2 linked regions of the Methylovirgula sp. 4M-Z18 genome follow. The protein of the gene in region 1 interacts with the protein of each later gene in a pairwise test. Links are inferred from orthologs where the notes say so. Each region holds a gene or a part of one and is shown in the gene's direction. Other genes may lie near its edges.

What was found.
Region 2: the proteins of V9T28_RS22110 (region 1) and sfsA interact in binary tests that used the Escherichia coli proteins (3 or more experiments, as listed by UniProt). The link is inferred for Methylovirgula sp. 4M-Z18 from one-to-one orthologs.

Annotation. Positions count from the first base shown.
Region 1 is NZ_CP149574.1:4,770,810-4,777,947, forward strand. Bases 1,380-4,366 are described here. They hold V9T28_RS22110 (glutamate-5-semialdehyde dehydrogenase), read left to right. Parts: upstream 1,380-2,220; coding sequence 2,221-3,513; downstream 3,514-4,366. Other genes in these bases: proB (glutamate 5-kinase), read left to right, coding at 1,380-1,489; V9T28_RS22105 (hypothetical protein), read left to right, coding at 1,634-2,209; V9T28_RS22115 (nicotinate-nucleotide adenylyltransferase), read left to right, coding at 3,742-4,350. Outside these bases: more of proB, read left to right, coding at 362-1,379; rsfS (ribosome silencing factor), read left to right, coding at 4,465-4,845; 23S rRNA (pseudouridine(1915)-N(3))-methyltransferase RlmH, read left to right, coding at 4,898-5,380; V9T28_RS22130 (tetratricopeptide repeat protein), read left to right, coding at 5,466-6,035; V9T28_RS22135 (monovalent cation:proton antiporter-2 (CPA2) family protein), read right to left, coding at 6,117-7,138. UniProt on the Escherichia coli protein: Catalyzes the NADPH-dependent reduction of L-glutamate 5-phosphate into L-glutamate 5-semialdehyde and phosphate. The product spontaneously undergoes cyclization to form 1-pyrroline-5-carboxylate.
Region 2 is NZ_CP149574.1:1,338,507-1,345,631, reverse strand. What follows is about bases 2,167-5,140. They hold sfsA (DNA/RNA nuclease SfsA), read left to right. Parts: upstream 2,167-3,286; coding sequence 3,287-3,994; downstream 3,995-5,140. Other genes in these bases: V9T28_RS06080 (FkbM family methyltransferase), read right to left, coding at 4,156-5,070; V9T28_RS06090 (hypothetical protein), read left to right, coding at 2,696-3,286; V9T28_RS06095 (competence/damage-inducible protein A), read right to left, coding at 2,167-2,569. Also shown: V9T28_RS06110 (arylamine N-acetyltransferase family protein), read right to left, coding at 1-678; gpt (xanthine phosphoribosyltransferase), read right to left, coding at 1,226-1,729; more of V9T28_RS06095, read right to left, coding at 1,820-2,166; V9T28_RS06075 (NAD(P)-dependent oxidoreductase), read left to right, coding at 5,195-6,100; V9T28_RS06070 (hypothetical protein), read right to left, coding at 6,130-7,125. UniProt on the Escherichia coli protein: Binds to DNA non-specifically. Could be a regulatory factor involved in maltose metabolism.

The DNA of each region.
Region 1 (7,138 bases):
TAAATTGCCGCACTTCTTCCTATAAACGCGATGAAATTCCTCAAATAACTAAGTATTGGTGCTACATTTGTAGCACGATAAACGCGATCTTATTTTTACTGAGCGTAGCGCTTGCAAGACACATTGAAACGCCAAAAGTGATATTTGGCGCGTTTCTCATTATGATGCCACTAAGCCCATTTCTTTGGAGTTCTTCTCTATACGAGCGGCCTTTTTGGGCGCGACGTCTACAAGAATTAAGAGACAAAACGCCTGATGGTATGCTGGGTCCTACATTTGATTGGATCTTGCTGTGCGTTTTCTTCAGCCTCGTCATTTTTGCCGTCCTTGTTGATTTCGTGCTCCCGTTCGACGCTCCCCCATGACCAAACTCCCCCGCCTCTCCTCCTTCCGCCGCATCGTCGTCAAAGTCGGCTCGTCACTCCTTGTCGATCGCGCCAAAGGCGCGTTGCGCGCCGCTTGGCTCGATGCCTTGGCCGACGATCTTGCCGGCCTGCATCGGGCCGGCGCCGACGTGCTTGTCGTGTCCTCCGGCGCCATCGCGCTCGGCCGCACTGTGCTCAAATTTCCGCCCGGCGATCTCAAGCTCGAGGACAGCCAGGCCGCCGCCGCCGTCGGGCAGATTGCGCTCGCCAAGACCTGGGCCGAGGCGCTCGGCAGCCGCGGCATCACGGCCGGGCAGATTCTGCTGACCCTCGGCGACACCGAAGAGCGCCGGCGTTACCTGAACGCCCGTGCGACGCTCGCCCGCCTCATGGAGGCGCGTGCAGTTCCAGTAATCAACGAGAACGACACGGTCGCGACGAGCGAAATCCGCTATGGCGACAATGACCGGCTGGCCGCCCGCGTCGCCACCATGGCCTCGGCGGACCTGCTCATTCTGCTCTCCGACATCACCGGCCTGTACACGGCGCCGCCGCAGAGCGATCCCAATGCCAAGCTCATCCCGCTCGTGCCGCGCATCAGCGCCGAGATCGAGGCGATGGCGGGGGGCGCGGCCTCCGAATTGTCGCGCGGCGGCATGCGCACCAAGATTGAGGCAGGCAAGATCGCCGTCACCGGCGGCGCCCATATGGTCATCGCCGATGGCCGCGAGTTGCATTGCGTGCGGCGCATCGCCGACGGCGAGCCCTGTACCTGGTTCCTCACCCCGTCGAACCCCGTCACCGCCCGCAAGAAATGGATCGCCGGCTCGTTGGAGCCGCGCGGCACGTTGCATATCGACGCCGGCGCGGCGCGGGCGCTGCGCCAGGGCAAGAGCCTGCTGCCGGCCGGCGTCACCCGCATCGACGGCAGTTTCGCGCGCGGCGATTGCGTGACGATCCGCGACGCGTTGGGGCGCGAAATCGGCCGCGGCCTTGTCGCCTACGACGCGCTGCACGCCGAGCAGATCAAGGGGCGGCAAAGCCAGGAGATCGAAACGGTGCTGGGCTTTACCGGCCGCGCCGAGATGATTCACCGTGACGACATGGTCCTCGCGGGTGAGTGAATGGAGCGCGGCCTTCCAGGCCGCAGAAAAAGGCAGCCGGTAAGTTCAGATGCGTTTCCTCAGTCTCCATCCAATCCCCGAACATCCCGGCGCCTCGTCATGCGGGCTGGAAGCCCGCGGTCCATTTACCTCTGGTCCGTTCGCATGAGCCATTTCATCGTTCTCCTGGGGTCTTGCCTGAACCTGATCGGCACGTGGCGCTATTGTCGCGCCATCCTCGCCGGCCGGGTCCAGCCCAATCTCGTCACCTGGATCATGTGGGCGCTCGCGCCGCTGATCGGCGTTGCGGCGGAACTCTATTCCGGCGTCACCTGGGCGGTCCTGCCGGTCTTCATGGCCGGATTCGGGCCGCTCTGCGTCACGTGCGTCGCGCTATTGACGCACCATTCCACCTGGGTGCCGCGGCCGCGCGACTATGCCTGCGGCGTTTTTTCCTTTCTGGCACTGATCCTGTGGCAGATCACCAAGGATCCCGATATCGCCATCCTGTTCGCGGTGCTGAGCGACGGCGCAGCCCTGCTGCCGACCCTGTTCAAGACCTGGACCCATCCGGACAGTGAAACCCCCGTGCCCTTCGCCCTGGCGGTCTGCAGTTCGCTCAGCGCCTTGCCGGTGATCGAGCATTGGACTTTTGCGTCCCTTGCCTTTCCGCTCTATCTTATGACGGCCAACAGCATCATGGTGCTCACCATCGAGCGGCGGCGTTTTTTGACGGTTTGAACGGACATTTGATGAGTGCGATCCTGAAGGCGGTTGAGCCGGATCACGACATCCACGCCCTGATGCTCGGCCTCGGGCAGGCGGCGCGGAAAGCCGCGCGCGCCCTGAGCCTGGCGAGCGCCGACCAGAAGAACGCCGCGCTCATGGCCGCCGCCGCCGCCTTGCGCGCACGCGCACCCGAGATTCTCGCCGCCAATGCCCTTGATGTCGTCGACGCCAAGGCGCGCGGCACGGTCGGGTCCTTCATCGACCGGCTGACGCTCGATGCCGCGCGCATCGAGGCGATGGCGAATGGTGTCGAGGACATTGCCGCCTTGCCCGATCCCGTCGGCCGGGTGCTCGAAACCTTCACCCGCCCGAACGGGCTCGAGATCTCGCGCGTCGCGACGCCGCTCGGCGTGATCGGCGTGATCTACGAGAGCCGCCCGAATGTCACCGCCGATGCCGGCGCCCTGTGCCTGAAGGCCGGCAATGCCGCCATTCTGCGCGGCGGCTCGGAAAGCTTCCGCAGTTCCGGCGTCATTCACGCGTGCCTAGTCGATGGTCTGCGCCACGCGGGCCTGCCCGATGCCGCGATCAGCCGCGTGCCGGTGAGCGACCGCGCCGCCGTCGGCGAAATGCTCAAAGGCCTCGGCGGCACCCTTGACGTGATCGTGCCGCGCGGCGGCAAAAGCCTTGTCGCGCGCGTGCAGGACGAAGCGCGCGTGCCGGTTTTCGCGCATCTCGAAGGCATCGTGCATATTTTCGTCCATGCAGCGGCTGACCTCGAAAGAGCAAAAACCATCGTGCTCAATTCGAAACTGCGCCGCACCGGCATTTGCGGCGCGGCGGAAACCTTGCTTGTCGATCAGGCCTGTGCCGCAACGTGTCTCGCGCCTTTGGTCGGCATGCTGCTCGACGCCGGCTGCGGCGTACGTGGCGATGACGCGACGCGCCAGATCGATACGCGCGTCACGCCGGCGGTGGAAGACGATTGGCGCACCGAATATCTCGACTCCATCATTTCCGTGAAAGTGGTGAATGGTTTGGACGGCGCGGTCGATCACATCGAGACCTATGGCTCGCATCACACCGATTGCATCGTGACCGAGGATCGCGCTGCGGCAGAAGCCTTTCTGCGCGAAGTGGATTCGGCCATCGTGCTGCACAACGCCTCGACGCAATTTGCTGATGGCGGTGAATTCGGCTTCGGCGCCGAAATCGGCATCGCCACTGGCCGCATGCACGCGCGCGGGCCGGTGGGCGTCGATCAATTGACCTCGTTCAAATACATGGTGCGCGGCACCGGACAGGTGCGCGGGTGAGTGATTTTGCTGCGATGATGAAGCGCAAACCCTTCTCCCCGCAAGCGGGGAGAAGGTGGCGCACGAAGTGCGACGGATGAGGGGCGCACGGATGAATTATCGCTGTCCGACAGCCACCGGCGCAAATCTCGCAACGTCGTGGCTGCCCCTCATCCGTCCCTTCGGGACACCTTCCCCCCGCTTGCGGGGAGAAGGGTCCGCGCGGCATCTTTTTTCACAATCCTTTTCATGACCCTCCCCCGTCTTCCCGCCCACGCGCCCGGCATGCGCATCGGTCTTTTCGGCGGCTCGTTCAATCCGCCGCACGAGGGCCATCGGCTCGCTTCGCTCATCGCGCTGAAACGCCTCGGCCTCGACCGCGTGTGGTGGATGGTCACGCCCGGCAATCCGCTCAAGTCGAATGGCCACTTGCCTGCGCTTGCGGCGCGCGTGCAGGCCGCGAAGCTCGTGGCGAACCATCCGCGCATCGATGTCACCGGTTTTGAGGCGCAGATCGGCACGCGTTTCACCTACGACACGTTGTGTTGGCTGAAGCGTCATTGTCCGCAGGTCGATTTCGTCTGGCTCATGGGCGCCGACAATCTGCGGCAGTTTCATCGATGGCAGCATTGGCGCGAAATCGCCGCCCTCATCCCGATCGCCGTGATCGACCGGCCCGATTCGACCCTGCGCGCAGGGGGCGGGCAGGCGGGCCATGTTTTGGCCCGCCACCGGCTCGACGAAAGCGACGCGATGTTGCTGCCCGGCCACGCCACCCCGGCTTTTGTCTTTTTGCACGGGCCGCGCTCGCCTTTGTCGTCGACAGCGCTGCGCGAAGCTGGCAAGGGACTCGCATAACCTTTCGTGTCATTGAAACTTTAAGGTTTCGAGCCTACATTCTGAGTCGCGGGTTTGCGACTCGCTAATTTGAGGATTGAAGCACTGTCCATCACGGTTCTTGACCGAGCGGGCATGACGCCCTCTCAACCGGCCCCCAGCCATAGCCCTGCGGCCGGACTCATTGTGCGGAACATTCTGACGAGCCTCGACGACGCCAAGGCAGAAGACATCGTCACGATTGACCTCACCGGAAAAACCAGCCTCGCCGATACGATGCTCGTCGCCTCTGGCCGCTCCAACACCCATGTGGGCGCCATTGCCGACCGCGTCATCAAGGCAGTCAAAGAGCAGGGCCTGCCCGCGCCACGCGTGGAAGGCGAACAGGCTTGCGACTGGGTGCTGGTGGATGCGGGCGACGTCATCGTCCATGTCTTCCGGCCCGAAGTGCGCCAGTTCTACAATCTGGAAAAGATGTGGGGCGGCGACCGGCCTGAAGAGACGCGCGCGCGGTAATGCGGTAATGACGTGTGAAGTTCCCTTCATGCGTCGCAACTAAAGAGCTGGCGTGAAGCTATTGCTGATTGCAGTCGGGCGGCTGAAGGCCGGGCCCGAGCGGGAGTTGGTTTCGCGCTATGCGGACCGGCTGCAGGGCATCGCCCGGAGCATCGGCCTTACCGGATTCGACATGCGCGAGATCGACGAATCCCGCGCGCGCCGGCCGGAGGACCGGAAAAGCGAGGAGGCGAAAGCGATCCGCGCGCTGGTGCCGCCCGGTGCCGTTCTGATGCTGCTCGACGAGCGCGGCAAAAATATTTCCAGCGAAGATTTCGCCGCGCGCATCGGCCAGGAGCGCGACCGGGGCGCCCCGGCACTGGCGCTGGTGATCGGCGGGCCCGACGGGCTCGATCCGGATTTGCGCCAATCCGCCCAAGCCGTCCTCGCCTTCGGCGCCATGACCTGGCCGCATCAGATCGTGCGGGTGCTGGCGGCGGAACAACTCTATCGCACTGCAACGATTCTGGCAGGGCATCCGTATCATCGGGTGTGATGATCTGGACCGCGAGCTTGCAGCTCGCCTAAAAGGGCGAGACAACATTATAAATGTTAACTAGCTTCGTCGGCGAACCTGCCCCTTGAGTAAGGCCGCCCCACGCACGTCAGCTAAAGTCATCGCACTTTGTACCGCTATCGTGTTGTCCAGCCTTAGCAGGGGCCTTGCTCAGGAGGAAAGCTCACAATGCGAGGCCGCCTTTTCCAAACGCGACTTTGAGGTCGCGCTAAAATATTGCGCGATCGCCGCCGCTCAAGGAAATGCAAAGGCTCAAGACGACATGGGTCTGATGTATGACTACGGGCACGGAACCGCTCAGGACTACAATGCCGCGTTTTCTTGGTATGTGAAGGCGGCAAAGCAGGGCGACTCGGAGGGAGAATATCTTCTCGGAGGTATGTATCGATTTGGTCACGGCGTGGACAGAAGCGATCTGCTGGCGGCCGTTTGGTACAAGAAAGCTGCCAAACATGGATTTGCCATTGCGCAAAGTGCGCTGGGTTCAGTGTATGAAAGCGGGGGCGTTGGGTTTGCGCCGGATTATTCTCAAGCAGAATTTTGGTATCGCAAGGCTGCAGATCAAGGCTTTAAGCCTGCTCAAGATAAGCTCGAACGTCTTATAAAAGAGATCGGCTCGCGGACTCAACAATAGGTGGCACGGTGAAAGGGCGATTTCCCGCCCTCGGAAGGGGCCATCGCCTTTCATCCGCGCCCAGACGCATGCGCCAGCGCCTTACCCCGTCTCCTCTTCCTCTTTCGCCGCCTCCGCGGCTTCGATCTCGTCGCGGTTGACGGTGACGCCGATTTTCTCCGGTCGCTCCAACGGCTCCGGCCTCACCAGGCGCTTGGAATTGATCAGGTCCATGCCGGCGTAAATGCCGCCCTGCTGCTGCGCCGAGATGCGCCGCGCGTCGCGGTCGCGCACGTCCTCGATAATGTCTTCCGCCTCGGCCATGTCTACCCCGAGCCCTTCGAGCGTCTGATGGCCGAAAGCCAGCGCGCTCTCGTAGGTCTCGCGCATGTGATAATCGACCCCGGCATCGAGCAGCGCCAGGACATGCTGGCGGTCGTAGGCGCGGGCATAGACTTGCGCCAGCGGAAATTCCGCCTTGGCCATTTCGACGATCTTGACCGTGTCGGCGCGATTGTCGATCGCGATGCAAATCACGCGCACCTCGGCGGCGCCGGCGGCCCGCAGCACGTCGAGCCGCGCCCCGTCGCCGAAATAGACCTTGGTGCCGAAGCGCGCGGCGACATCGATCATTTCGACATCCTTGTCGATGATCGTGGTCTCGACATTGGCGGTGCGCAGCACCTGCGCGACGACCTGGCCGAACCGGCCGAAACCAATGACGAGCGCCTTGCCTTGCGCATCGGAAAAGTCCTGCTCCGCGACCGCAGCCGCCGGCGCAAAATATTTGAGCAGGCGGTCGATCCCCGCCGCGACCAGCGGGCCGAACAGCATGGTCAGGGCCGCGAGCGCCTTGGCCATCGCCGCCTGGTCGGGCTCCAGGAAGTTGTAACTCGCGCCGAGCGGAATGAGCACGAAGGCAAACTCGCCGGCTGGCGAGAGGAGCGCGCCGGCGCGGAACGCATCGATCTTGCTCGAGCCGGTGAGGCGGAACACGGCGGCGATCGAAACGGATTTGACCAAGGTCATCCCCAGCGCCAGCACGACAAGCACAAGCCAATGGGCAAGAACGAGCTTGCGGTCGATGTCCATGCCGACGCTCATGAAGAACAGGCCGAGCAGCA
Region 2 (7,125 bases), 3.4 Mb from region 1 along the record:
TCGGCGAAGCGTCACATCACGATTCATCACAGTGACCCGACCACCGGGAATCATCGCACGCATCATAAGCCGATTGACAAAAGGGGAGGCAGCGTGCGTCGCAACCCAATGGTTCGCGACCTCGAAATCGACCCAATTGTCTTCGTCAAATCCAGCGATCCATGCGTTGATCTTCCGGTCCGGACTGTCGATCTTCAGCGTTAGACAACGCTCGTTGCTTGCGAAGCTATAGGACTCATTACCTTCCTGGACCGGCGCCCCATTGAGCGGGATGGGAGCGCGGCAGCCGACGCCGCCCAGCCCCGGATCGGCGATAAAGTCACCTTCCGGCAACCGGACGCGAATGTACATGTGCCCTCGCGGTGCCTCATGCGGTTTCAGAACGAGCGTTACGCGAGCGGTGTGTGGGGTCGCATCAAAGCCGAGAGCGTTTAGGGCCGCGAGGAACAGCGTAGCTTGCTCGAAACAATAGCCCCCGCGCCGGCCTCTTACGATCTTTTCGCCTAACGAAGCAAGATCGAGACGTATGGGACGTCCAAGCAAAACATCGATATTCTCAAAATGAATATGATTCATATGCGACATCAACAAACCGCTGAGCGTCGCGTAATCGGGATTTGCCGGCCCATGATACGCGACTCGCTCAAGATAGGCGTCGAGATCAAAGCTGTGCGCCATTGAACGCTCCTCCAGCCGAACAAGCCCGAGATTCTCGAGCTTGACGCCCCCGCCGACGCTGAGATTGCCGCTGCAGGCCGCCTTTTACAAGACGGCCCCATCGGTGTTTGTTGGGAATGCGTCTCGGAACGCATTAGCTCCGATTGCGAGCCGTAGAGCGGCGCATTTCTCGCCACAAGGCGCGCGTCTCGAGTTGTTTTGACGAAACGCGAGGGCGACGCTGGGCCCCGTCATCGAGGATTGGCAGTTCTACCGAGACACCCCGGAAACAGCTATCCGTAGTGGGTCATCGCATGAACGCTCGCTGCAGTCCGCACGGAGTGGTCATTCGTAGCCGCAAGCTTGCGACAACCTATTGATATCGCCTAGCTTATTGTTGCGCCAACACTTTTGAATGTGTTTGGTGCGGACAGCGGGAATCGAACCCGCACAGTGTTGCCACCGAGGGATTTTAAGTCCCTTGCGTCTACCAGTTTCGCCATGTCCGCGCTGGTCGCGCCTGTCCTACAGGCGCGGGCAGCAGCATACAAGTCCGCCGCATGCTTTTCTAGCCCTGCGAGCCCTTGGCGATGGGGGGCTGGAAGCTCAGGCCCATGTCCCAGGGGAAATAGATCCAGGTGTCCTGCGACACCTCTGTAATAAATGTGTCCACCAACGGCCGGCCGAGCGGCTTGGCGTAAACAGTGGCGAAATGGGCGTTCGGCAGCATGTTGCGCACCACCGTCGCGGTCTTGCCGGTGTCGACAAGGTCATCCACCACCAGCACGCCCTTGCCGTCGCCGAGCTTGATCACCTCCGGCGACAGGCCTTTCAGCACCATGAGTTCGCCCTGCTCCGTATATTCGTGGTAGCTCGCGATGCACACGGTCTCGATGATCCGCGTGCCGAGTTCGCGGGCGACGATGGCCGCGGGGACGAGACCGCCGCGGGTGATGCATACGATCGCCTCGAACGGCCCCGCCCCCGCCAGCCGCCAGGCCAGCGCCCGGGCGTCGCGATGAAACTGGTCCCACGAGACCGGAAAGACTTTAGCCTGGGCTGGCTCGCTCATGTGATTCCCTCAAATTGGCTTTGCCGGGAGATTAGCAAAGCCGACGGGCGACACGCGAGGGCAAGCCAGCAATTGGCCACAGGAAATGCGCTAGCCCGCCGCCCGTGCGGCGTTCAGGCGGGCGATCATGGCATGCACGTCTGCAACCGCCGCCGCGAGCACCTGCGCATCCTTGGAACGCACCACGATCTGGTTCGAGAACTTGCCGTCGAGGAAGGAGGGATACGAGCCGATGGTCGCGCCCGTGTGCGCTGCAGCAATGTCGCCGAGCGGGCCGCCATAGGTGCCCTCGGCGAGGCCGGCGGCATCGATCGTCTCCATCAGCATTTTGGTGCCGGTCTTCAGGCGCGGCGTCACGTCGTCGAGCATGGTCTGCATGACGGCTGGCACGCCGGCCATGATGATGACATTGCCGATCATGAACCCCGGCGCGACCGACACCTTGTTGGCAACGAGGTCCGCCCCATGCGGAATGCGGGCCATGCGCCGCCGCGCCGCATTGAATTCGCCCGGCTTGTAGCGCGGCGCCATCAGCGCGATCACGCGCGGATCCTCGGAAATGTCGACGCCAAAGGCCTTGGCGACGCTGTCGGCAGTGATGTCGTCATGGGTCGGGCCGATGCCGCCGGTGGTGAAGACGTAAGTGTAGCGGTGGCGCAGGGCGTTCAGCGCCGTCACGATCTCCTCCTCCACATCCGGCACGACCCGCACCTCGCGCACATCGATACCGAGCTGGGTGAGATATTCGGCAATATAGCCGATGTTCTTATCCTTGGTGCGGCCGGACAGAATTTCATCGCCAATGACAAGAACGGCGGCGGTAACGGTTTCGACGGTCATGAGGGGCTCCTGCGGACCATCATTATGTTCGCGTCGAAAACCATAGGCAAGCGCCGGTTGCCAACGAAACTGGAGCCGCCTAACATACGACATCATTCACACTTTCATGTACTCCTGAAGGCATCCATGCGTTTTCATGCGCTCACAATAGTGGCGATTCTTTTTGCGACGATGGCGCAAGCTGAAGATGCCAAATTGGACTGCGGTGCATTGCAATCAGATTTGGCTCAGCGTTTCGAGAAAGCTGGGCCCTACATTGCAAAAATGGAGAACACCACCGCCGGTCCGGATGGCCGAACGCACGAAACCCTCGAAATTATCGAAAACATTCCTGGCCGCGCTTGGCGATACCGGGAATATGACGAGCATGGGCAACTCAGAAGCGGCACTGTGAAGATTCGTGACGCCGGATGGGTATTCACGACGACTAAGGAATGGGGGGAGGTCACACCGGAAAGCACGGGCGAATTGGACCAAATCGCAGGCTATGCTATGCTCTTCCTGCCTCAGGGCCAGGCCAAGTGTCTCGGCTATATCGAACTCGACTCAAACCGTTATATAGGGCTCTCGTGGCAGCAAAATAATTTATTCGTTAAATATTACTTCGATCCTGAGAGCAAATTACCTGTGCTGTCGATGAGTGATATCGGCGGCGATGATGACATCAAAACGACGATACGTTTCGAGCCTCAATTAAAAATAGTTCCGCCTCAGTAGATGATCTTCCCTACCCCACTCATCCCAGGCCGCCTGATCCGTCGCTACAAGCGCTTTCTCGCCGACATCCGGCTTGAGGATGGCGCGGAGATCACCGTGCATTGCGCCAATCCCGGCGCGATGCTCGGCCTGACCGCGGCGGGCGCGCGAGTCTATCTGTCGAAGAGCGACAATCCCAAACGCAAACTTGCCTATTCCTGGGAATTGGTCGAAGCGGATTTTGGCGCTGGGCCGCAATGGGTCGGCATCAACACCTCGCATCCCAACGCGCTCACCGAGGAAGCGATCCGCTCCGGCACGATCCAGGAATTACAAGGCTACGACCGCCTGCGCCGCGAAGTGAAATACGGTGTCAACAGCCGGATCGATATTTTGCTCGAGGATAGCGGCAAGCCGCCCTGCTACGTGGAAGTGAAGAACGTGCATATGATGCGACATGCCCCGCTCGCCGAATTTCCCGATTGCGTCACGGCGCGCGGCGCGAAACATCTCGAAGAGCTCGACAACATGGTCGCGGGCGGCGCACGGGCGATAATGGTCTATCTCATTCAGATGCGTGCCGAGCGCTTCACCCTCGCGGCCGATATCGATTCCGCCTATGCCGCAGCATTTTCCCGCGCCCGCCGGCGCGGTGTGGAGGCGGTTGCTTATATATGCGATGTGAGCGCCGAAGGCATTACGGTGACGAAGCGCGTGCCGATGGATTGATGCAGCGGCGCGCACGACGCCGTCATTGCGAGCGTAGCGAAGCAATCCATCTCCCAACCTGAATTGTTTTTCGCTCGTCGCGGTGGTTTGGCCGCGGAAACACCTCCGCGACTGGGAGATGGATTGCCTCGTCGCCTTGCTCCTCGCAATGACAGAGAAGCTCACGCATCCTTCCGCACGAACACCAAATTCGTCCGCGTCACCATCGTCTGCTCATAGCCCGCTTGCAGCACATAGGATGGCAAGTCGATCGACCAGCGGTCGGGGGCGTCGGCGACGATCAGCAGGCGCGGCCACACGTTGCGCGGCGCATCGGCGAAATAGGCCTCCAAAATAATGTCTTCCACGCCCTCGACATCGAGCTTGATCGCGTCGACGTGCGTGAACCCTTCTTCGCGCACAATCGTCTTCAATGCTTTTGCCGGAACGCGCACCTGCGATGCGCCATAATTGTCGTTGACGATGCGGATCGAGGTTTCGCCCTTGTTCTGCGCGTCCACGAACAGCGTGACCTCACCGTCGGCATCCGCCACCGCACAGTCGAGCGCCTTGACTTTCGCAAAATCATTCTGCCGCACGTTGAAGATCAACCGCTCGAAAATGTCCTGCTGTGGCTCGACCGCGATGATGCGCGCCTGCGACCCGCTGTGGGCGGCGACGAACAGCGTATAGCCGCCGATATTGGCGCCGATATCGAGAAACACGTAGTTGCTGTGCGTCTGCGCCGCGATGTCGGCGCGCAGCGCCTCGAGTTCTTCCGCGTCGAAATATTGCGGCGTGAACAGAATGCGCTTCTCGCAGACATTGTTATAGGGATAGAGCCGCATGCGCGCACCCAAGCGCTCGACATCAAGCGGACGCCCCTTCAGGAATTTACGCGCCACGCCGCGGAGGGCGAAGGCGCGGCGCACGCCGAACCAGGTCGCAGGACATCGCGCTGCCCGATTGATCAAGCGCCCGACGAAAGGCCGCGGCGTGTAATGGCCGAACGGCGAGATCGCGTCGGGAGGGAAATCATTCATCTGGCGGCCTGTCATTCGCGTCATCTGGATTGCCGGATTATAGAAAATCGACATGGAAATCCATATTGGAGCGGCGTTTCCCCGCCCGGATCGGAACGAAAGCATCCCAGACATGCCGGGACGTGCTTGCCCAGCCCCGACTTCCCCCTAGGATAGGCTGAAACGCGGGAGGCGCAGAATGTCGGGAAACGAAAAGATCGGCTTCATCGGTGTCGGGTTCATGGGCCATGGGATGGCCAAGAATATTGTGGAGAAAGGCTATGCCCTGACCGTCCTTGGCCATCGCAATCGCGGGCCCGTGGACGATCTCGTCGGGCGCGGCGCGCAAGAGGCAAAATCGCCGGCGGAGCTTGCGAAACAATGCGATATCATCTTCCTGTGCGTCACGGGTTCGCCGCAGATCGAGGCACTGGTGAACGGGCCGGACGGGATCAAACAGGGCGCACATTCCGGCCTCATCATCGTCGATTGTTCGACCGCCGATCCGGTTTCGACCTTAAAGCTCGCCGCCGACCTCGAGCCGCTTGGCGTGCATTTTGCCGATGCGCCGCTGGGCGGCACGCCGGCGCAAGCGGAGGCCGGCCAACTCTCCACCATGATCGGCGCGAGCGCGGACGTATTTACGCGAATCAAGCCGGTGTGTGCGGCCTGGGCGGCGAAAATCGAGCATATCGGCCAGGTCGGCGACGGCCACAAGATGAAGCTGCTCAACAATTTTCTGTCGCTCGGCTATGCGGCCATTTACGCTGAAGCCCTCACGCTCGCCCGGAAAACCGGGATTTCGGTTGAGACGTTCGACCGGGTTCTGCGCGGCAGCCGAATGGATTGCGGTTTCTACCAGACCTTCATGGCCTATGCGCTGGGCCACGACCCCGCACCGCATAAATTCACCCTCGCCAATGCGGCAAAAGACTTGCGCTATCTCGCGGCCCTCGCGAATGCGTCGGACGTTGCCAATCCGGTCGGTTCGGCGGTCAAGAATTCGTTCGCGGCAAGTGTTGCCGCCGGGCATGGAGGCGATTTCGTGCCGACCCTTACCGATTTCGTTGCGGCCGCCAATGGGGTGAAGGTGCGGCCCGACTGACGCCGGCTGCCGCCGCTCATCGCATCCAATCAGCCGGGCTCGAACCGTCTTGGCCGTAACCTCGCGGCGCGTTCCGGCAACAAGCTTTCAAACGCCTCCGCGATCCGAGCACGATTGCGCAGCGACCAGAGGCCCGCGGCGACGAATGCCAAACCGATCGCGCTGAGTGCGAAGGGAAACAACAGCGAATCCTCGAATACCTCGTCGGCGAGATAACCCAGATAGAGCGCGATGCCGGCAACACCGAAGACCGCATAAACGCGGCGGAACAGAAAAAGCGCCAGGCCGATGAGGCCAATATTGATCAGGCAGCAAAGAAACCTGGCCCATTCGTTGTCCGAATGCTGCTCGGTGAGGCCGCTCCAGAAAGCGGCGGCGGCTGCAAGATGCAACCAAAAGGCATAGTCGGCGTGGCGTTGCCGAAGATCGACCGCCCACGCCAGCGCGATCAAGCCCAGGCCGAAATACATCGAGACTTTGGCGCGCAGCGTCCAGTCGAAATCGGAACTTCGCCCGAACCACGGTGTCAAATCCATCGAGAGAGCCCACAGCGCGACCGCCGCGATCAGCACAATGAAGCCAAAAGGATAGAACCGCACTGCGACCGCGGCCGCCGCGATCGCCGCGCATTCCATGAAAACCCGGGATCCCTTCACCCAGATGTTAAACGCGCCATAGGCGTCAGGCCGGCCGAACTCACCCCACCAGCCGAGCATGTCCTGAATGGAAAAGACCGCGAGCGGCGCCATCGTCACCGTGGCGGCAATAAGGAGGCCGCCCGGAATCCGCAAGTCGCGGCGCCACAGAAAATTGCCGGCCAGGAAGAAAATCAGCGCGTAGGCCAGCGCCGTGATGAAAAGCCCGCCCCCGCCCATCAGATTGAAGACGCGATTCGAAAACAGGCCCATCGCTGTCATGGCGATGATCGCGCCCGCATACCAGAGCACGTTGGTCACATCGAAGCGCGGTTGATGAACTCTTCCCGGCGCCTGAACGGCGTAAAAGGCGGTCAGACGTGCCGCCTG